4 regions of the Streptomyces sp. NPDC045899 genome follow, and region 4 is predicted to be linked to each of the others. Evidence: riboswitches for the same ligand, from Rfam matches in the RefSeq annotation. Region 4 holds a riboswitch; each other region holds the start of a gene.
The links. A riboswitch is a leader RNA that binds a small molecule or an ion and turns the genes downstream of it on or off. The one in region 4 is predicted to bind cyclic di-AMP.
Positions count from the first base shown of each region.

Region 1: another riboswitch for cyclic di-AMP. It lies ahead of AC07FT_RS10325 (transglycosylase family protein); the one in region 4 lies ahead of AC07FT_RS27300 (C40 family peptidase).
Region 2: another riboswitch for cyclic di-AMP. It lies ahead of AC07FT_RS15160 (M23 family metallopeptidase); the one in region 4 lies ahead of AC07FT_RS27300 (C40 family peptidase).
Region 3: another riboswitch for cyclic di-AMP. It lies ahead of AC07FT_RS30335 (transglycosylase family protein); the one in region 4 lies ahead of AC07FT_RS27300 (C40 family peptidase).

Region 1 is NZ_JBWKKP010000005.1:308,568-313,951, forward strand. It holds gene AC07FT_RS10300 (carbohydrate ABC transporter permease) at 1-30, shown strand, start outside; gene AC07FT_RS10305 (DUF72 domain-containing protein) at 55-825, opposite strand; gene AC07FT_RS10310 (hypothetical protein) at 822-1,061, opposite strand; partial or broken gene AC07FT_RS10315 (phosphoribosyltransferase) at 1,218-1,859, shown strand; gene AC07FT_RS10320 (DUF1876 domain-containing protein) at 1,898-2,167, shown strand; gene AC07FT_RS10325 (transglycosylase family protein) at 2,388-3,593, opposite strand; cyclic di-AMP (ydaO/yuaA leader) riboswitch at 3,599-3,776, opposite strand; gene AC07FT_RS10330 (DUF4232 domain-containing protein) at 4,270-5,004, shown strand.
Region 2 is NZ_JBWKKP010000008.1:277,949-283,332, reverse strand. It holds gene AC07FT_RS15165 (aldo/keto reductase) at 1-820, opposite strand, end outside; gene AC07FT_RS15160 (M23 family metallopeptidase) at 1,008-2,225, opposite strand; cyclic di-AMP (ydaO/yuaA leader) riboswitch at 2,237-2,373, opposite strand; gene AC07FT_RS15155 (PP2C family protein-serine/threonine phosphatase) at 2,635-3,900, opposite strand; gene AC07FT_RS15150 (DUF6227 family protein) at 4,243-5,016, opposite strand.
Region 3 is NZ_JBWKKP010000027.1:34,013-39,396, forward strand. It holds gene AC07FT_RS30325 (cytochrome P450 family protein) at 1-614, shown strand, start outside; gene AC07FT_RS30330 (transglycosylase family protein) at 762-1,775, shown strand; cyclic di-AMP (ydaO/yuaA leader) riboswitch at 2,030-2,219, shown strand; gene AC07FT_RS30335 (transglycosylase family protein) at 2,227-2,898, shown strand; gene eno (phosphopyruvate hydratase) at 3,151-4,431, shown strand; gene AC07FT_RS30345 (FtsB family cell division protein) at 4,575-5,057, shown strand; gene AC07FT_RS30350 (DUF501 domain-containing protein) at 5,123-5,384, shown strand, end outside.
Region 4 is NZ_JBWKKP010000021.1:133,450-138,833, forward strand. It holds gene AC07FT_RS27290 (M23 family metallopeptidase) at 1-761, shown strand, start outside; gene pcrA (DNA helicase PcrA) at 810-3,308, opposite strand; cyclic di-AMP (ydaO/yuaA leader) riboswitch at 3,466-3,644, shown strand; gene AC07FT_RS27300 (C40 family peptidase) at 3,653-4,816, shown strand.

The DNA.
Region 1 (5,384 bases), on a different contig from region 4:
GGGATGCTGGGCGGCGCCGTCAAGGAGTGAGCCGCGGCGGGGCAGCGGGCCCGGTCAGGCCGTCGGCAGCCGGGAGGGCGTACGGCTGACCTCCCGGCCCAGCCGGGACAGCGACCGGGCGAAGGTGACGGCGTCGTGCACCGCCGCGCCGCCCGTGTCGTTGTTGAAGTAGGCGTACACCTCGGCGCCGTCCGGCCAGGTCTCGGCCACCCGGTGCGCCCAGGTGGTCAGCGCCTGGGCGCCGTAGCGCGGGGCCGGGTGGGCGCGGCCACCGTGGAAGCGCAGATAGCCCCATCCGGCCGTGCGCCACAGTGGGGCGGCCGGGCGTGAGCCGCTGTCCGCCCAGCACAGGGCGGCGCCGTGCCGCTCCAGCACCGCGCGCACCTCATCGGTCCACCAGGAGGTGTGGCGCGGCTCGACCGCCACCCGGGTCCCGGCGGGGAACCGGCCCAGACAGGTGTCCAGCAGCGCGGGGTCGGCGCGCAGGGTGGGCGGCAGCTGGAGCAGGACGGGGCCGAGCCGGTCGCCGAGGCCCTGTGCGTGCTCCATCAGCCGCGCCACCGGCTCCTGGGGGTCGCGCAGCCGCTTGATATGGGTGAGATAGCGGCTGGCCTTGAGCGCCATCACGAAACCGTCGGGGGTGCGCTCCCGCCAGGTGGCGAACTGGTCGCGGTCGGGCAGCCGGTAGAAGGCGTTGTTGCTCTCGACCGTGGCGAAGGCATGCGCGTACTCCTCCAGCCACAGCCGCTGCGGGCGGTCGGCCGGGTAGAGATCGCCCCGCCAGTCCTTGTACTGCCAGCCCGACGTGCCGACCAGGACGGTCATGCCTCGCCCGGGTGCCAGGCCGGCCACTGTCCCGGCCGGTCGGCCCAGTGGACCTGCTGTGGATCGTCGAAGTCGATGTCCGGGAAGACCTTGCGGACCGTCGGCTCGAACTCCTCCCGTTCGAGGGGTTCACAGCCGAGGCCCCGCAGCCGCACCCGCCGGTAGCGGTTGTCCACGTCGAAGGGCTCGACGAAGACGGGGTACCCGGACTCGACCGGTTGGGTCGTGTTCCTCATGTCTCCAGGGTGCCTCCATCACGGCGGAGGCGCGCGGACCGGGACGCGACCGGGCGCGGGGGCGGTCCGGTCCGCGGTCCGGCCCGTTTGCGGCGCGGGGCATTGTCCGCTTGATTCGAAGGAGAGCCTTTGTGCCGGGGGTGAGCGGGGTGAGTGATGATCTTCAATGACCGGGTGGACGCCGGGCGGCGCCTGGCCGGGGCGCTGCGGCCGCTGGGCGACGAGGACCCGGTGGTGCTGGGGCTGCCCCGGGGCGGGGTGCCGGTGGCCTTCGAGGTCGCCCGGTCCCTCGGGGCGCCGCTGGACGTGATCATCGTTCGCAAGCTGGGTGTCCCCTACCACCGTGAGCTGGGCTTCGGCGCCATCGGCGAAGGCGGGGTGCGGGTGGTGCACCAGGCGATCATCAGGATGAGCCGGGCCGCCGAGGACGACCTCGCGGAGGTCGAGCGCGCCGAGCAGGCGGAGCTGGTCCGGCAGGCGCGGCGGTTCCGCCGCGGCCGGGCGCGCGTCCCGGTCGAGGGCCGGACGGTGATCATCGTGGACGACGGGATCGCCACCGGGGCCACCGCGCGCGCCGCCTGCCGAGTGGCGCGGGCCCAGGGTGCGGCCCGGGTCGTCCTGGCCGTACCCGTGGCGCCGCCGGACGCCGTCACGGCGCTGCGCGAGGACGCGGACGAGGTGGTGTGCCTGTCCGCACCTCCGGAGTTCTCGGCGGTCGGGGAGTGGTACCAGGACTTCTCCCAGACCGGGGACGCCGAGGTGGTGGAGCTGCTGTCCGGGTCGACCGGAGAGACCGGGGAGGCGCATCCTGGAAGGTAAGGCAGGAGGTGATCGTGATGGAGACGATCGTGGGATGCGACATACAGATGGAATTCCGTGAGGTCGGCCCCCTGACCGAAGCGGTGGTCAGGCTGAGAATGCACGACGGCACCGAGATGCTGGCCCAGGGCCGCGCCAACCGCAACCCCGACGACCCGGCACAGCCGCGGGTCGGCGAGGAGATCGCGGCGGCGCGGGCGCTGAGCAACCTCGCCCACCGGCTGATCGGCAAGGCGGGTGGCGACATCGAGGAAGTCACACACACCAAGGCGCATCTGACGATGTAGCCGGTCGCGGCGGCAGGCGTCGCGACCGATGAGGACCGCGGGGAAGCGGGGCCGTCCGCCGCGGCATGAGGGTGCTGCGCCGGACGTGCTGGGCTGCCCGGACGGCAGTGCCGTCCGGGCAGCCCACCGGCGTCTTCTCCCGGGGCCCACCGGCGCCGGGAGCGCTCGGATCCCGGTCGGATCCCGGTCGGATCCCGGTCGGATCCCGCTCGGACCTCGTTCAGACGGAGACGCCCTTGGAGCGCAGATAGCTCAGCGGATTGACGTCCGAGCCGTAGTCGGGACCGGTGCGCACCTCGAAGTGCAGATGCGGGCCGGTGCTGTTGCCGGTCGAACCGGAGCTGCCGATCTGCTGGCCGCCCTTGACCGACTGGCCGACCTGCACGGAGAGCGCCGACATGTGCGCGTACTGGCTGTACATGCCGTCGGAGTGGCGCAGCACGACCTGGTAGCCGTACGACCCGCCCCAGCCCGCCGCGACCACCTCGGCCGGGCCCACCGCCCGCACCTGGGTGCCCGTGGGCACGGGGAAGTCGGCACCGGTGTGGTGACCGCTGGACCAGCTGCTGCCGGACACCCCGTAGGCGGTGCCCACCTGGGTGCTGGCGACCGGGGTGGTGAAGGAGGAGGAAGAGCGGGCGGTGGAGTCCTGCCGCCCCTGGGCGGAGCCGGAGCCGCTCGCCTTCCCGGCGTCGGTGCTCGGCTTGGGTTTGGGCGTGGCCCGCGGGGCCTGCTTCTGTCCGCCCTCGGTGTCGAGGGAGAGCCGCTGACCGGGGAGGATCAGATTGGGGTCGTCGCCGATGGTCCGGCGGTTGGCGTCGTAGAGCGCCTCCCATCCGCCGTCGACGTGCTCGGCACCGGCGATCCGGGAGAGGGTGTCACCCCCGGCGACGGTGTAGGAGCCGGACTGGGGGACGGCCTTGGTGGTGGCCTTGGGCGCGGCCTTCGGGGCCGCCTTGGGCGTGGCCTTGGGAGTGGCCTTCGGCGTCTCCTTCGGGGTCTGCGCGGTGGAGCCGCCGGAGCCGGTCGAGACGTCCGGGGCGGGACCGCCGCGGGTCAGCCCGGCCTTCACCGAGCACACGGGCCAGGCGGTGGGGCCCTGGCCGGCGAGCACCTTCTCGGCCACGGTGATCTGCTCGCCCTTGGTGGCCAGGTCGGCGCGGGGCGCGTAGGAGCCGCCGCCGTACCCCTCCCAGGTGCTCTGGGAGAACTGGAGGCCACCGTAGTAGCCGTTGCCGGTGTTGATGCTCCAGTTGTTGCCGGACTCGCACTCCGCCACCTTGTCCCAGGTGTCCACGGAGGCGGCGTTCGCCTGGCCGACGCCGATGAGCGGCAGGGCCACTCCGGCACCGCCCGCGGTGAACGCGAGTTGGGCGCGGGAGACGCGACGAGGCTTAGGCCGGCGGTGACGTCCGCGTGCAGCCATTGAGCTCTTCCTCTCCTACGCCTGCGAGGTGAGCTGTCGGGTTCGGGCTGGAGTTGCCCGGCCGCAGGCGCACGGGGCCATGGCCTCGTGGTGCGTCTTCACCCCAAGCCGTGCCGCGCGGTCCACGCGGTACGGCACCTACCTGGTTCCCCCGCTCCTGCCGTGACAGGTCGTCGTTTCACCCCTCAGCCGACGGCAGGACTCGGCGCTCCGGCGAAGGAGGCCGCCGCATGGAATGCGACGAGAGCCGCACAGTAAACACATCGTTTTGGTCACGACAAGGTCTCGGGTTCTCGATCAAGGCGCCGGCTCCCCGGCCTCTCGTCCGGTGTCACTCTGTGCGCCGGGTCTCCTCCGGAGAGCGAGTGCGAAAACTGCCGAATGTCCGTCAGAAACGTTACGCCACAGTGGAATCCGTTGCCGTCTGTTGATCTCCGCCTGGAAATCGATCAGTTGGCGCCTTTCTTTGTGACCTGCGTCACTGCTTTCCGATTTTGGCCGATAACGGTGTGGTGCGTGATTTACGGATTTGCCAGGGAAATGCGGCTAATACGCCGGGTGACATAAGGGCGCCAAAGCGGGGAAGGGTGAGCCAAGGGGGATGGACAGGAAGCATTCGGGGCAGGCGCGCTCGCGGCCGCTGCCCCGGCCGACGGCTGACCTGGGGAGGTCGCTCATGGTGCAAGGACACGGCACGACGGGAGCACGGCACACGGCAATGGCCCGCTCCCGGCCGCTGGTCTTATCCGCGCTGCTCATCGGCGCGCTGGCCACGGCCACCGGCTGCGGCACCGATGAGGGGGAGGGGGCGTGGGAGCGTTCCGGCGGCTCCGGTGCCACTCACGCGGCGGAATCGGCCCGCGCCGTGGAATCGGCGGCGGCCCCGGCTCCACGGGACCGGCGCTCCACTCCGTCCGGCGACCGGTCCGCCGCGGGGCCCGCGTCGGCCTCCGCCTCCGCGTCCGCGTCGGCAGGCGGCTCCGGTGCCGCTCCCTCCGCGCGCCGCGTCTGCTCCACGGAACGGCTGAAGCTGAGTGTGGGCCGCAAGGACGTGGGTGCGGGCAATGTCTATCTGCCGCTGGTCCTCACCAACACCTCGACCTCGGCCTGCACCCTCACCGGTTTCCCGGGGGTGTCCCTGCTCGACGCCGACGGCGCGCTGATAGGCGAGCCCGCCGCCCGGCGGGGCGCTTCGCACTCCACCATCCCGCTGCCCCCGGGCGGCAGCGCCTCCGCGCTGCTGCACACCCTCAACGACGGCGTCGCCGACACCCCCTGCTGGAAGTCCGCCACGAGTATCCGGGTCTATCCGCCGGATTCCTTCCGCGCGATGAAGGTCGCGGCGCACTCCTTCCGCGTCTGCGGCGGGGTCTTCGATGTCGAAGCGGTGCGTTCCGGGGCGGGCGCCTGACATCTGTCAGCGGCATACCGGACCGCTGTCATCCCGGGTAGAAGTGTCCGAAAATCTTGACAAGCCAGGCGCCGACTGGCTGTGTTCACCCTTTCGCAATCAAAAGGGGTAGGTCACCATGAGGGGTGCCTCACGTGAGCCGGTGGTTAGCGTCCGGAGGGGGACGGTGTCATGGAGCGATTCGCGACCGGGGTCGAGACGGAGCTGCTGGACCTTTCGGGAGCGACCCTCGAGGACCTTGACCGGGGCGACGGATTCCCTTCGGTGACCCAGCGGTTGCTCGACGCCGTCCAATTTCCACCCACCCTGGTGACCGCCGCCACGTCCGGACAGAATTGCGTCAGCGAGGGAACGCCGGAATAGTGCCGCATCCCTCGCTT
Region 2 (5,384 bases), on a different contig from region 4:
GCCGGGTGGAGAGCCAGGCGAGGGCGACCGTGGCGGGTTCGGCTCCGTGGTGCGCGGCCACCTCGTCGAGGGCCGCGAGGACCTTCCGGCCGCGCTCGGTCTCCAGGTGTGCGGCCGCACGCGGGGAGCGCGCGCTGTCGACCGCGGTGCCGGGGCGGTACTTGCCGGTGAGGAAGCCCGCGGCGAGCGCGAAGTAGGGGACGGTCGCCAGACCGTGCCGGATCGCCACATCGGCCGGCGGGCCCTCGAAGGTGTCGCGTGAGACCAGGTTGTAGTGGGGCTGGAGGGCGGCGTAGCGCGCCAGGCCCTCCTGGGTGGTGAAGGTCAGGAAGGAGTCGAGCCGTTCGGCGCTGATGTTGGACGCGCCGAGCTCGCGCACCTTCCCCTCCTTGACCAGTGCGTCCAGGGTGGTGGCGATCTCCTCCACCGCCACCGACTCATCGTCGTAGTGGGTGTAGTAGAGATCGATGTAGTCGGTGCGCAGCCGCCGCAGGGAGTCCTCGATCCCGGCCCGTATGGTGGCCGGGGAGAGTCCTCGGCGCTCCGGGGAGCCGCCGACCTTGGTGGCGAGGACGATGTCGGAGCGGTTGCCGCGGGAGGCGAACCAGTTGCCGAGGACGGTCTCGGACTCGCCGCCCTGGTTGCCGGGCACCCACGCCGAGTAGACGTCGGCCGTGTCGATGAAGTTGCCGCCGGCGGCGGCGTAGGCGTCGAGCACCCGGAAGGACTCGGTCTCGTCCGCGGTCCAGCCGAAGACGTTCCCGCCGAGGGAGAGCGGGGAGACGGAGAGATCGCCGATCTTCTGCTTGTTGTCAGCCATGCGTTACTCCAACGCACCGGTGAGTGACCTTGTTCCGGGGCGGGCGGCCGCCCCCGCACGCACACTTCCGGACGCGAACCGACGGCCCTGGCGTCAAGGGGGGAGAGAGCGCCAGGGCCGCCGGAGTATGCGGATATCAGGAGTGCGTGGATATCAGGAGTGCGTGGGCATCAGGGGTGCGTGCGCATCAGGGGTTCTGTCCGTGCTCGCGCAGCCACGGCATCGGGTCGATCGGGGAGCCGCCCCCGGGTCGCACCTCGAGGTGGAGGTGGGGACCGGTCACATTGCCGGTGGCGCCGACGCGGCCGATCACATCGCCGGTGGTCACCTTGCCCGAGGTGACGACCATGGACGACAGGTGGCAGTACCAGACCTCGGTGCCGTCATCCAGCTTGAGCACGATGCGGTAGCCGTACGAACCGGCCCAGCCGGCCTGGGTGATGGTGCCGCCGTGGACCGCCTTGACGGGCGTACCGGTCGGGGCGGCGAAGTCCTGTCCGGTGTGGTCGGCGGACCACATGTCGCCGGCCTGGCCGAAGCCCGCGGTCAGGGTGTACGAGGCGACGGGGAGGGTGTACGCGGCGGCCAGCTTGGCGCGGCGCTCGGCCTCGGCCTTGCGCTCGGCGGCCTCCTTGGCCTTCCGCTCGGCTTCCTTCTTCTTGGCCGCGGCCTCCGCCTTGCGCTCGGCCACCTCGTCGGCGACCTCGTCCGCGGCCTTCTGGGCTGCGGCCTCGGCGGCGGCGGTGCGCTTCTCCTCGTCGGCGGAGTTCTGCTGGTTCTCGGCCTGCTGGAGGATGCGGGCGCGCAGCGCCTCACCGGCGTCGGTGGTGCCGCTCGCCTCGTCCTGGGTGGTCAGCCCGGCCTGGGAGAGGGGGGCCGCGTCGGTGGTCGCGGAGCCGTCGTCGTCGGAGATCAGCGAGCCGATACCGGGGATGTTCCCGGCGTCGGGGAGCCGGTCCTTGACCTCGTCGGCGACGTGGGCGAGGTCGGGCATGGAAATCGGGGCCGCCGGACGGTCCTTGGCGCTGGCCATCCCGCCCGCGCCGACCGCGGCGATGACACCGACGCCGAGCACGGCGCCGCTGCGCGCCATCGTGCCGCCCCGCTGCTTCACCACGCGGTGCCGACCGCGTACGGAGATGGACTCCTCCGTGGGGTTCCACTCTTCCCAGGTCTCGCTGTCGGGCCCCGGGCCCGCCGGGCCCTCTGCGCCGTTCACCGCGTACTCCCCCTGGTCGGCGGCGAAGCCCGCCTCCTCGGCGAAGCCCCCTTCAGTGGCGAATCCGCCACCGGACCTCACGCTTCCACTCGCGTCGAAACCGGGGCCATAGGCGGTGGCGGTGCCGGAACCGACGCCCGATGCGCGGTATGGAGCCTCGTCCAGGACAGACCTGTTGGACGCCACTGGGGCGCACTCCTTTCCTTCCCTCTCGCCTACCGGGTTAGCTGACGGGTTCGGAGCAGGAAGGTCTCCTACGGGTCAGGTTCGACCCGATTCACCCCAAGGTGGTGGTTCCCCGGTTCCCTTGGTGCTGTTGTGGTGCAGTGCTACTGCTGCCGCTGTGCGTTACGGGATTCGGCGACGGCGCACGGTGCCGCCCTTGCGACGGTTGTGACGACCGCGCTGCGTTATCGAACGTTAATAGAGAGCGCTATGTGATTCCAAGCTGTTCTGAGGAATCAGCACAGCTTTGGTCTGAACTTAGCCACCAATTCTGGACATACAGGGGCGAGTTACCCTCCAGGGAAAGGGTGTGCAAAACCCTGGAACCGCTGATCGTGCATCAATTGTTATGCGTAGGGAGCATGGTCAACTACGGTCCGTGGCCGGGGTCCTTCACGAGTCCCTCACCATTGCCGTGACCACCGCTACCGCGGCCGTCGGCGCCACCGCCGTTGCCGTTGCCGTTGCCGCGGTGGCGCAGTGCGAGCAGCGCCATGTCGTCCGACGTCCCGCCGCCGGTGTGCAGCTCGACATCGGCCACCAGCGCGTCCAGCAGCTCGCCCGGGCCGTCGAAGCGGCGACCGCGCAGCCGGTCCTCGGGGTCGTAGAACACGCCCTCCCGGTCGCGCGCCTCCGTCACCCCGTCCGTGAAGAGCAGCAGGGTCGCGCCCTCGGTGAAGCGCAGCTCCGTCACCCGGTCCGGCCAGCCGCCCAGTTCCCCCATCCCCAGCGGCAGCGCCGACGCCTCCGGGTCGACCCGGCGCACCGTGCAGCCGCCCCGGTCCGTCCGGCCGCCGTCGGCCCCCTCCAGCAGCAGCGGTGGCGGATGGCCGCGGTTGATCACCCGGAGGGTCGAGTCCCCGCGCGGGATCTCGGCCAGGACGGCCGTGGTGAACCCCTCGAACCCCTCGAGGTCCGCCCGCCGCGCGCCCTCGCGCTGCAACGCCCGCTCCAGCCGCCCCGCCAGCCCCTCCAGCGTCGTCTCCTGCTCCGCGGCCTCCCGGAAGGAACCGATGAGGATCGCGACCGTCTCGACGGCCTGGAGCCCCTTGCCGCGGACGTCGCCGACGACCAGCCGGACGCCGTGCGGGGTGTCCTGCACCGCGTACAGGTCACCGCCGATCGCGGCGTACCGCTCGGCCGCCACATAGCGCGCCGCGACGTCCAGCCCGGCCAGCCGGGCGGGCGGTACGGGCAGGACGGCCCGCTGGGCCGCCTCGGCCACGCCGCGCGCCGAGGCCAGCCGGCGGTCGCTGCGCCGCACCAGGCGGTTGATCAGGAGCGCCAGCAGGGTGACGGTGGCGACGGTGATGATCTCGGACAGGGCCTGGCTTGGGTCCTTCACACCGTGGAACTCGGCCAGTGTGACCGCCGCGGCGAGCGCGAGGACCGCCGTGAGGACGGTCTCCCACAGCCCGAAGAGCGGAGCGGCGACCAGCGGGGCGGCGGAGAGGAAGGGACCCGCGGTGTAGTTGGCCGGGGAACCGAGGTCGAAGATGATCCCGCCGACGATCAGCAGCCCGGGAACCCAGCGCACCAGCCGCCGGCCCAGGACCACCCTGGACGGCTCATCGGCCGACGCGCCGCCCGCGGTGGCCCCGGTGGGCCCGTTGGCGGCGCTGGTGTCGACGAGCATGTGGAGGCGGCTCCGGGGGCGCGAACGGGACCGGGACAGGCGCCCCGAGGTCGCCCCCTGCTCCGTACGGGCGCTCGTACGAGCCCCGTTCCCTCGCACCCGCACCGGTCTCTCTCGCTTTCGCTGGTCCGCAGCCGGAGCGTCCGGTCCTCGCGGCCGCCGTCCGTCACTCCAGGCTTCCGGCTGACGGGCCACTGGGCGAGTCGGTGTCGTCCATGTGGGTGGGCGAGCGGCGGACCGGTCCACGGGCGGTCCGGACGGTCCGGGCGGCCTTCTGCGGAGCCGGACGGAGCGGGGAGACCGGAGGGCGGACGCGAGGGCGTCCGGCGGCCGGGGCGTGGGTCAGAGATCGACGCCGAGCGCGCGGGCGTGACGGTCCGCGGCCAGCTCGGCGGACACCTCGTCGAGGTAGACCTCGCACACCAGACGGCCGTCGTGGGTCAGATTGTGCTCCAGCTCCCACAGCACGATCTCGTCCCCGCCGGCCAGCAGGAAGGCATGCTCGTAGAAGCGGCACCAGGTGGTGTCGGGGCCGCCGGAGCGGCGGCGCGGCTTGGGTGCCAGCGCGATGTCATGGGCGAACGCGGTCTCCAGCAGCCGCTCGGTCTCCCCGCCCGGCCGGTCGGGGTTCTCGGCGCGGCGCAGCACCCGGCGGGCGTGGTCGGCGGAGTTGTCGGCCACATAGGTACGGGGCGACTCCACCGGCTCGGTGGCCTGGTGCAGCAATTGCTCGGGCAGCCAGAGGGGTAAGCCGTCGAGCTCGTCCCAGCGGGAGCCGCCGATGCGCTCGTGGACCCGGCGCTCGGCCAGCGCGAGGGCGTCCTCGTCGGCGTAGAGCTCGTGGTGGGGTCCGTCGCCCGGACCGGTGCTGTGCTCCAGCTCCCACAGCAGCAGGCTGCTGCCGTCCGGGAGCAGGAAGACATGGCGGTAGGTGCTGTAGCCCAGCGGGCCGGAGGGATCGTTGCACTGGCGACAGGAACGCAGCTCGGACTGGTGCATCAGGGCGCATCGCGCCCGGGCCAGCACCGCTTCGCCGATCTCGAACCCGTTCTGCGCGCGGGCGAGCAGCCCGTCCATCAGCTCGGCGGGGGTCCCGCCCGTTCGTGAGTGCCCCATGTCCGTCCTCCCGCCTCCCGGCCTTGATGCGCCGCGCCCCCCGGGGCGACTGCTTCGCGCACTTAGCGTAGCGGCGTGAACACGGGCCGCGCTGCGGTTCGGCGAAGCTGTCGATGTGACTGTGCCTCACCTACGTCAGCGTCACCGCACCCGGATGTATCACTCGTCCGGCCAGGCCGCCGGGACGGCAGTCCGCGCCCGGTGATCGATGGCCCCGCGGCGCGGGCCACGGTGACGGCGCCGGCCGGGCGGCTCGCGGCCCATTCTTTATCAGGAGGCACCGGCGCTGCGCGCTGCTCCAAATGCCACTCCTTCCGGTATCGATTGCGGGAATCACCGGGAACACGCACCGCAGAAGTCGCGCTATG
Region 3 (5,384 bases), on a different contig from region 4:
AGGACCTCATCTCCGGACTGATCCGGGCCAGCGACCACGGGGAGCACCTCACCGAGAACGAGGCCGCCGCGATGGCCTTCATCCTCTTGTTCGCCGGGTTCGAGACCACGGTCAATCTGATCGGCAACGGGATGTACGCACTGCTGCGCCATCCGGTTCAACGCGCCCGGCTCCAGCGGGCCCTGGAAGAAGGGGACGAGCGGCTGCTCGCCGCCGGCGTCGAGGAGCTGCTCCGCTACGACGGTCCGGTGGAGATCGCCACCTGGCGGTTCGCCACCGAGCCGCTGACCCTCGGCGGACAGCGCGTCGCCGAGGGGGAGCCGGTACTGGTGGTGCTCGCCGCGGCCGACCGTGATCCGGAGCGCTTCCGGGACCCCGATGTGCTGGACCTCACCCGCACCGACAACCAGCACCTGGGCTACGGCCACGGCATCCACTACTGCCTGGGCGCCCCGCTCGCCCGGCTGGAGGCCCAGGCCGCCCTCGGCACCCTGCTGCGGCGTATCCCCGATATCCGGCTTGCGGCGGATCCGGACGATCTGCGCTGGCGCGGCGGGCTGATCATGCGGGGGCTGCGCACCCTTCCGGTGAGCTGGAATTCCCCTGGCGGCTGAGGCGGCGAAGGCCCTTGGCGGACGACATAAGTGACGAATGATCAGTGGCGTGACCGGGGCGTGACCTGGGATACACCGGCTTGTGATGATCGGGTGCCGTCGCTATGTTCAACCGACAACTCAACCGCCGACACGAGAGGCCACCACATGCGTTCCGGGAACGGTCGACACCGCCGCCCCCGTCAGGCTCCGGCCATCGTCGTCGCGGCGGGCATCACGGGTGCCGGACTCGCCATCCCCCTCTTCGGGGCCAGTGGCGCCCAGGCCGCCTCCACCGCCACCTGGGACCGCGTCGCCGAGTGCGAGAGCGGCGGCATGTGGAGCGCCAACGAGGGCAACGGCTTCTACGGCGGTCTGCAGCTCACCCTGTCCATGTGGAAGGAGTACGGCGGCACCGCGTACGCCCCGCGTCCCGATCTGGCCAGCCGCTCCCAGCAGATATCCGTGGCCCAGTCGATCCTGGACGACCGCGGTCCGGACGCCTGGCCCAGCTGCGCGGTGAACGCGGGGCTGTCCGACGGCGGTGACGCCCCCGAGGTGGACCCCGGCTACACCGCTCCGCCGTCGACCGGTCAGCGCGGTGACGGCGGGGAGGGGGAGCGTGACGGCTCCGCGGCGGAGGACCGCGATGACTCCGCGGACGCCACGGAGCCCTCGGACTCCCAGGACTCCGCGGATCCCTCGGACGACTCCGGCGAGCGCCGGACGCCCGACGGCGGGGAGGGGCGGGAGACGCCCTCCCCGTCCGCCTCCGACCGCGAGGACGACGAGGACTCCCCGTCCCCGTCCCCGTCGGATACGAAGTCCTCCGACTCCTCCGGCATCCCGGACGCCTCGGAGTCCCCGGACGAGAGCGCCGACCCCGGGCCCACCGGACGCCACCGCGGTGCCGCGGACCCGGACGAGGCCGACGACGATGACCAGGCGGCCCCGCGGCCCTCCGGACGGCATGCCTCGCGGGACAGCGGGGAACGCGCGGAGGAGGCCTCGGAGGGCGGCTACACCGTCCGGCCCGGTGACAACCTCTCAGACATCGCCCGGCGCGAGCAGTTGCCGACCGGGTGGCGGGGCCTCTACAAAGGCAACGAAAGCCTCATCGGGGACAATCCGGATCTAATCCTCCCCGGTCAGCGGTTGGACCTCAGCGCCAAGGAGCGGTAGTTATGGGTGAATTGCCCGGTCTGGCGACGGTGAGACATACATCTCGTCACATCTCCCGGTGCGCACCCCCTGTCCGTTCTCTCCGCACCCGGCCCCACCTGCGTGGATGTGGGCCGGGTGAGATCAGATACAGCAGCTCTCGCTGTGAATGGGGTGTTTGAACCTTCCCGGGGGCTGTGCTTACCGTCGTTCCGCTCGCCACCGCGGGCACCGTCGATCGTCACGCCGAGTCCTGCCGGCGGTCGGGGGGAACCGACGCGTCAGCGCCGAAGGCAGGAGCGGGGGACCCAAGGTAGGTGCCGAATGGCCTGTGGAAACGGGCTCGTCGGCTTGGGGTGAAGCCGGTGTGATCGATCGTCGATCATTCGTCGATCGGTGGTGACCGGCCGGGCAACTCACGCCCGAACCCGACAGCTCACCTCGTAGGCGTCGGTGAGGAAACGAACCAACGATGCTCAAGTCCAACGGCAAGCACCGCCGCCCGTCCAAGGCCACCCGTATCGCCGCGCTCGCCGGTCTCGCGGGCGCCGCCGTGGCCGCCCCGCTGATCGGGGCCACCTCCGCCTCCGCGGCCACCACCGCCCAGTGGGACAAGGTCGCGCAGTGCGAGTCCGGCGGCAACTGGTCCATCAACACCGGCAACGGCTACTACGGCGGACTGCAGTTCTCGAGCTCCACCTGGGCCGCCTACGGCGGTACCTCGTTCGCCCCCACGGCCGACAAGGCCAGCAAGGACCAGCAGATACAGGTCGCCGAGAAGGTTCTGGCCGGCCAGGGCAAGGGCGCCTGGCCCGTCTGCGGCACCGGGCTCACCACCGGTGGCACCCCGTCCCCGTCCGCCCCCGCCGACTCCGGTCAGCAGGAGTCGAAGGCCCCGGCGCCCAAGCCCGCGCAGCCGAAGGCCGAGACCCGCTCCGAGTCCGACCGCGCCGCCCGCTCCGAGGCCCGCGGACCGGTGAAGAAGGGCGACGGCGAGTACAAGGTCAAGCCGGGCGACACCCTGGGCAAGATCGCCAAGGCCGAGCATGTCGAGGGCGGCTGGAAGAAGCTCTTCGAGCGGAACAAGGACATCGTCGAGCAGGCCGACCTGATCTACCCGGGCCAGCGGCTCCACCTGAGCTGACCGCGGTCCGGCCGACCGTGGCCGGATCCGGGTCCCGGCGGCCACATGTCGACCACGAGCCCCGGCCGGGCGCGCCGTTCCCGCGGTGCGTTCCGGCCGGGGTTCGTCGGTTCACGGAAAATGTAGATATCGGCACCCAAAACTGGCTATTTATGCCACGTCCTGTCTCGCGGGACGGGCGAACGGGGGGTACGGCCCTCCGGTCCGGTTAGGCTCGTGTCGCTACCGCAGACACATACGAAGGAGAACCTCGTGCCGTCCATCGACGTCGTCGTAGCTCGCGAGATCCTCGACTCGCGAGGCAACCCCACGGTCGAGGTCGAGGTCGGCCTCGACGACGGCAGTACGGGCCGTGCCGCCGTTCCGTCCGGTGCCTCCACCGGTGCCTTCGAGGCCCTCGAGCTCCGTGACGGCGACAAGAACCGCTACAACGGCAAGGGCGTCGAGAAGGCCGTCCTCGCCGTGATCGAGCAGATCGGCCCGGAGCTCGTCGGCTACGACGCCACCGAGCAGCGGCTGATCGACCAGGCGATGTTCGACCTGGACGCCACCCCGGACAAGTCCTCGCTCGGCGCCAACGCCATCCTCGGCGTCTCGCTGGCCGTCGCGCACGCCGCCTCCGAGGCGTCCGACCTCCCGCTCTTCCGGTACCTGGGCGGCCCCAACGCCCATCTGCTGCCGGTCCCGATGATGAACATCCTCAACGGCGGTTCGCACGCGGACTCCAACGTGGACATCCAGGAGTTCATGATCGCGCCGATCGGCGCGGAGTCCTTCTCCGAGGCGCTGCGCTGGGGCACCGAGGTCTACCACACCCTGAAGTCGGTGCTGAAGGAGCGGGGCCTGTCCACCGGTCTCGGCGACGAGGGCGGCTTCGCGCCGAACCTGGACTCCAACCGCGAGGCCCTGGACCTGATCGTCGAGGCGATCAAGAAGGCCGGCTACCAGCCGGGCCAGGACATCGCGCTGGCGCTCGACGTGGCCGCCTCCGAGTTCCACAAGGACGGCTCCTACGAGTTCGAGGGCAAGTCCCGCACCGCCGCCGAGATGACCTCCTACTACGCCGACCTGGTCGCCGCGTACCCGCTGGTCTCCATCGAGGACCCGCTGAACGAGGAGGACTGGGACGGCTGGAAGACCATCACCGAGCAGCTCGGTGACAAGGTCCAGCTGGTCGGCGACGACCTGTTCGTCACCAACCCCGAGCGCCTGGCCCGTGGCATCGACAACGACACCGCCAACGCGCTGCTGGTCAAGGTCAACCAGATCGGCTCGCTGACCGAGACCCTCGACGCCGTCGAGCTGGCCCAGCGCAGCGGCTTCAAGTGCATGATGTCCCACCGCTCCGGTGAGACCGAGGACGTCACCATCGCCGACCTGGCCGTCGCCACCAACTGCGGCCAGATCAAGACCGGCGCCCCGGCCCGCTCCGAGCGCGTGGCCAAGTACAACCAGCTGCTGCGCATCGAGGAGATCCTGGACGACGCCGCGGTGTACGCGGGCCGCTCCGCCTTCCCGCGCTACAAGGGCTGAGCCCGCCTCCGAGCGTCCGCCGAAGGACGCGAGGACGCGCTCGACCTGAGTAGCAGGCACGTCTGACGCACGTCCCCGGCCGCGGTCCCGTACCGTGGCCGGGGACGGCGTCACTCAAGCGAAGTCATCACCGGGGAGGCGATGTGCCGGCGGATCGGGACCGGTTCTCCACCGCGACCAGACTCAAGGCGCTCGGCGAGCACGCCGCCGCCCGGGTCTACCGGGTGCGCACCCGGCGCCGCCGCGGCCGGCTCACCGGCCGGGCCGCCCTGCTCGCGCTGGTGGTCTGCTCACTGGTGGTGGCGCTGGCCTACCCGATGCGGCAGTACATCTCCCAGCGTTCGCAGATCGCCGACCAGCGGCGCGAGGCGCAGCAGGCGCGCGAGGACGTGAAGAAGCTGCGGGAGCAGAAGGTCCGGCTCCAGGACCCGGCCTACACCGAGCAGCAGGCCCGGGAGCGGCTGCACTTCCTGATGCCGGGGGAGACCGGCTTCAGCGTGGTGGACGGCAGCGCCGACAGTGAGCACACCACCGACCAGGGGGCGGCCGGACGCCCCTGGTACACCAACTTCTGGGACGCCGTGGACGCGGCGGACGCGCCGTCGGCGGCGCTCACACCCCGCTGATGCGGCACCGTTCGCGCTCCGTTCGCGCCCGGTCCGAAACCGATCGATAGAGAACACTCCCACTCATGGATACGCCCCCTCCGCAGACGGAGCCCACCGCGCCCACCGACGCGGACATCGCCGCGGTCAAGATGCAGCTCGGCCGGGTTCCGCGCGGGCTGCGCGCGGTCGCCCACCGCTGCCCCTGCGGCAACCCCGATGTCGTCGAGACCGCGCCGCGCCTGGAGGACGGTACGCCGTTCCCCACCCTCTATTACCTGACCTGCCCGCGCGCGGCCTCCGCGATCGGCACCCTGGAGGCCGAGGGTGTGATGAAGGAGATGACGG
Region 4 (5,384 bases):
GTGGCGGCAGCGGAAGGGCCCGCCGCCGCACCGTCTCCTCCCGTCCCAAGCGCTCCGCGCTCCTCACCGTCGCCGTCCCCTCCGTCTGCGCCCTCGGCGTCAGCGCCGTGGCCGCCGCGTCCGTCGGAATGAGCAACGACAAGAAGGACGGTTCGACCACCCAGGCCGCCGCCGACACCGCGCCGCCCGTCAAGGCCGCCGCCGTCAACAGCAAGCTGGACACCCAGCTCGCCGAAGTCCGTGAGGGCGCCGACGACTTCCGGGACCGCGCCAGCCGCACCCAGGAGCGCATCGACCTCAAGGAGCGCCAGGCCGCCGAGAAGAAGCGGAAGGCCGCGGAGGCCGCGCGCAAGGAGGCGCTGCGCCCCAAGTTCGCGCTCCCCGTCGCCCAGCACGGGCTGAGCGCCACCTACGGTCAGGCGGGCATCAACTGGATGTCCGTGCACACCGGGATCGACTTCCCGGTCAGCTACGGCACGCCCGTGATGGCCGCGACCGACGGCACCGTGCGGACCCAGTGGAACGACGCCTACGGGAACATGGTCATAGTGACCAGCCCGGACGGTACGGAGACCTGGTACTGCCACCTCAGCAGCGCCAAGATCCGCTCCGGAACCGTCAAGGCCGGCGACACCATCGCCTTCTCCGGTAACTCCGGCAACTCCACCGGTCCCCATCTGCACTTCGAGGTGCACCCCGGCGGCGGAGAGGCCGTCGACCCGCTGCCCTGGCTGCGCGGCCACGGCCTCAACCCGTCGTAACCAATCCCGGTCCCGGGGCTGTCCCCGGGACCGGGACCGGGACGCCCCCTAGAGCTTCTCGACCGGCGCGTACCGCAGCAGCAGCCGCTTCGGCTTCTCCTCGCCGAAGTCGATCGTGGCCTCCGCGTTGTCCCCGCTGCCCTTGACCGCCACGACGGTGCCGAGCCCGAAGGTGTCATGGGTGACCCGGTCACCCACGGCCAGCGAGACCGCGGGCCGCTCCTTCGCCCGCCGGGTGGCGAACCCGCTCGCCCCGCCCCGCGACCGCGACGCCCCGCCACCGGAGAGACCCCCGCCGGAGAATCCACCGCCCCCGAGGGCGCCCATGGACGCCGACGGGGTGGCCGGACCGGTCCGGCGCCACTGCACGTACTGGTCCGGGATCTCCTCCAGGAACCGGGACGGAGGGTTGTACGCGGGCTGTCCCCAGGCGCTGCGCATCGTGGAGCGGGTCAGGTACAGCCGCTCACGGGCACGGGTGATCCCCACGTACGCGAGCCGCCGCTCCTCCTCCAGCTCCTTGGTCTGGCCGAGCGCCCGCATATGCGGGAAGACGCCGTCCTCCAGACCGCTGAGAAAGACGACCGGGAACTCCAGCCCCTTGGCCGTGTGCAGCGTCATCAGGGTGATCACCCCGGTGCCGTCCGGGTCCTCGTCCGGGATCTGGTCGGAGTCGGCCACCAGCGCGACCTGCTCCAAGAAGTCCGCGAGGGTACCGGGGTTCTCCTCGCCCCGGTCCTGCTCGAACTCCAGGGCCACGGCCGCGAGCTCCTGGAGGTTCTCGATACGGGTCTCGTCCTGCGGGTCCGTGGACGCCTGGAGCTCGGCGAGATAGCCGGTGCGCTCCAGCACCGCCTCCAGCACCGTGGCCGGGCCCGCGCCCGACTCCACGATGGTGCGCAGCTCCTCCATCAGCGTGTTGAACCGCTTGACCGCGTTGGCCGAGCGGGCCGCCATGCCGTACGCCTCGGCGACCCGGACCAGCGCCTGCGGGAAGGTGATCTTCTCGCGGAGCGACAGGGCGTCGATCATCGCCTCGGCGCGCTCGCCGATACCGCGCTTGGGCACATTGAGGATGCGGCGCAGCGGGACGCTGTCCTCGGGGTTGGCCAGCACCCGCAGATAGGCCAGGACGTCCCGGACCTCCTTGCGCTCGTAGAAGCGCACACCGCCGACGACCTTGTACGGCAGCCCGACCCGGATGAAGACTTCCTCGAAGACACGGGACTGGGCGTTGGTGCGGTAGAAGACGGCGACGTCACCGGCCTTGGCGTCGCCCGCGTCGGTCAGCCGGTCGATCTCGTCGGCGACGAACTGGGCCTCGTCGTGCTCGGTGTCGGCGACGTAACCGGTGATGGTGGCTCCGGCACCGGCTTCGGTCCACAGGTTCTTCGGACGGCGGTTCTCATTGCGCTCGATGACCGCGTTGGCCGCGCTGAGGATGGTCTGCGTGGAGCGGTAGTTCTGCTCCAGCAGGATGGTCCGCGCCTGCGGGTAGTCCTCCTCGAACTGGAGGATGTTGCGGATGGTGGCGCCGCGGAAGGCGTAGATGGACTGGTCGGCGTCGCCCACCACGCACAGCTCACCCGCGGTGGTCTCCTCGGTGTCCGTGCCGACCAGCTCGCGCACCAGGGTGTACTGCGCGTGGTTGGTGTCCTGGTACTCGTCGACCAGCACATGGCGGAACCGGCGGCGGTAGTGGTCGGCCACGTCCGGGAACGCCTGGAGCAGATTGACCGTGGTCATGATGATGTCGTCGAAGTCCAGCGCGTTGGCCTCGCGCAGCCTCGACTGGTACATCGCGTACGCCTCGGCGAGGGTCTTCTCAAAACCGTCCGTCGCCTGACCGGCGAAGGTCTCCTCGTCGATCAGCTCGTTCTTCAGGTTGGAGATCTTGGCGCTGAAGGACTTGGGCGGGTACCGCTTGGGGTCCAGGTCGAGATCGCGGCAGACCAGCGCCATCAGCCGCTTGGAGTCGGCCGCGTCGTAGATCGAGAACGATGAGGTGAAGCCCAGCTTCTTGGACTCGCGGCGCAGGATGCGCACGCACGCGCTGTGGAACGTGGAGACCCACATGGCGTTCGCCCGCGGGCCGACCAGCTCCTCCACCCGCTCCTTCATCTCACCCGCGGCCTTGTTGGTGAAGGTGATGGCGAGGATCTGGCCGGGGTGCGCTCCGCGCGCACCGAGCAGGTACGCGATGCGGTGGGTGAGTACCCGGGTCTTGCCGGAACCGGCTCCGGCGACGATCAGCAGCGGACCACCGGTGTGCTCCACCGCCGCCCGCTGCTGTTCGTTCAGCCCCTCGAGCAGGGCGGCCGGGTCCACGGCGGGCCGGGCCGCGCCGTCCCGGTAGTACGCCTCCCGGGACGTGCTCGGCACCGGCGCGTCGAACGCGCCGCTGAACAGGTGGTGCGGTACGTCCTCGGCGCCGCCGGGGCCGTGGTGCCCGGGACCCTCGTGGTCCCCGTGGTCCTCGGGCGGCGGGGGCTCCTCGCCCGAGGGCCCGAGGTCCGCCAGGAAGCTGTCGTCAAAGAGGCTGCTCATCGCTGACCGAGTCTAGGCCGCCCCACTGACACCCCGAGTACGAACATCACGAAACGGTTTCGGGCAAAAGGAACACCAGCCTTCACAGGGACCCCACGAGTTGGCTACCGTCCTGCGTCAGGCAGTCCGGACCATCGTCGGCGACCAGCGTCGGCACGGACCGCCTCCGCCGAGTCCGGTCCTGCCGCGAGGCAGCCGGAGCCGGGGACCCACACGTTCCACCGGGGTGAATCGGCCCGGCGACGGCACCTCGTGTGCCGCCCGGACGGGCCGTAGGGCAGCCTTCCGTCCGCCCGAACCCGACAGCTAACCCGGTAGGCGGTCCACGGAAGGAGTCGCCTCCCTTGGCGTCGCACCGCAAACCGCGGACCCGAATACCGGCCACGCTCACCGGCCAGAGCCGGCGCACCGCGGTCGGGGTCACCACGGCCGCCCTGGCCTCGGTCACCCTGCTCTCCCAGACGGCCAACGCCGCGCCCGGTGATCCCAAGCCCGCCACCCAGTCGATCGAAGCGGTCAAGAAGAAGGTCGACACCCTGTACCACCAGGCGGAGAGCGCCACCCAGGGCTACAACGCCGCCAAGGAGCGCACCGAGACCCAGCGCGCCAAGGTCGACAAGCTGCTGGACACCGTCGCCAAGCGCACCGAGAAGCTCAACGAGGCCCGCCGCACCCTCGGCTCCTACGCCGCCGCCCAGTACCGCAGCGGCGGTATGGCCAGCAGCACCGCCGCCATGCTCTTCTCCTCCGACCCGAAGGACGTCTTCGACCAGTCGCACCTGATGGACCGGCTCACCGGCCACCAGCGGCACGCCGTCCAGCAGTTCCAGGAGCAGCAGAAGAAGGCGGCCAAGGAGCGCGCCACTGCCACCAGCAGTCTCGCCTCGCTGACCTCCTCGCAGAAGACGCTCAAGGAGAAGAAGAAGTCCGTCCAGAGCAAGCTCTCCGAGGCCCGGCGGCTGCTGTCGAACCTGACCGCCAAGGAGAAGGCGCGGCTCGCGGCGATCGAGCGGAAGAAGCAGGAGGAGGCCAAGCGCAAGGCCGCCGAGCTGGCCGAGAAGCAGCGCAAGGCGGAGGCCGAGCGTCAGCGGCGAGAGGGGAACGACGGCTCCGGCTCGTCCACGCCGTCCACTCCCTCCAGCCCCGCGCCCTCGGACAGCACCAAGGCGGCGAAGGCCATCGCCTTCGCGCAGGCGCAGATCGGCAAGCCGTACGTGTGGGGCGCCACCGGCCCCAACTCCTTCGACTGCTCGGGGCTGACCCAGGCCGCCTGGAAGTCCGCCGGGGTGTCCCTGCCGCGCACCACCTGGGACCAGGTGAAGGTGGGCACGCGGGTGTCCACGTCCGAGCTCAAGCCGGGTGACCTGGTCTTCTTCTATGACGACATCAGCCATGTCGGGCTGTACATCGGCGACGGGATGATGATCCACGCGCCGAAGCCGGGTGACTCGGTGAAGAAGGCGCCGATCACCGAGATGCCGGTCTATGGCAGCGTCCGCCCCGCCTGACCCGGCGAAGCCGGATCAGGCGGCGCGCCGCCCACGCGAAGCCGGGGGCCGCCAATGGCCCCCGGCCACCCCGCCCGTCGGCAGCCGGGGCAGCGGCGCGGCTGCCGACGACGGACCGCACGCCACCTCGCGCCCGGAGCGCGAACCATGGCGGCAGACGGCGTGGACGGGCCAGGCCCCGGACCCGTCGCCCGTCGCCCGTCGCCCGTCGCCCGTCGCCCGTCGCCCGTCGCCCGTCGCCCGTCGCCCGTCGCCCGTCGCCCGTCGCCGGGAGAGGGAACACCCCTACCAGGCGGACCGGTCAAGCCACCCGGCCGGGCCGGACGCCGGTCGCCGGTCGCGGAACACCCGTACCGGCGGACCGGTCAAGCCACGCGGCCGGGCCCGACGCCGGTCGCCGGACGCCGGACGCCGGTCGCCCGTGCCGGGCACGCCACCCGCCGGGCCCGGCGCACCTCGCCCGGCGGGCCCGGTGGCCGGGGCGCCTTGCGCCGCCGTGGGCGCCGCGGACAGCGGCCGGTGACCGCGGTACCCGAGGCCGCCGTACCTGACGCACGTCCCCCGAACC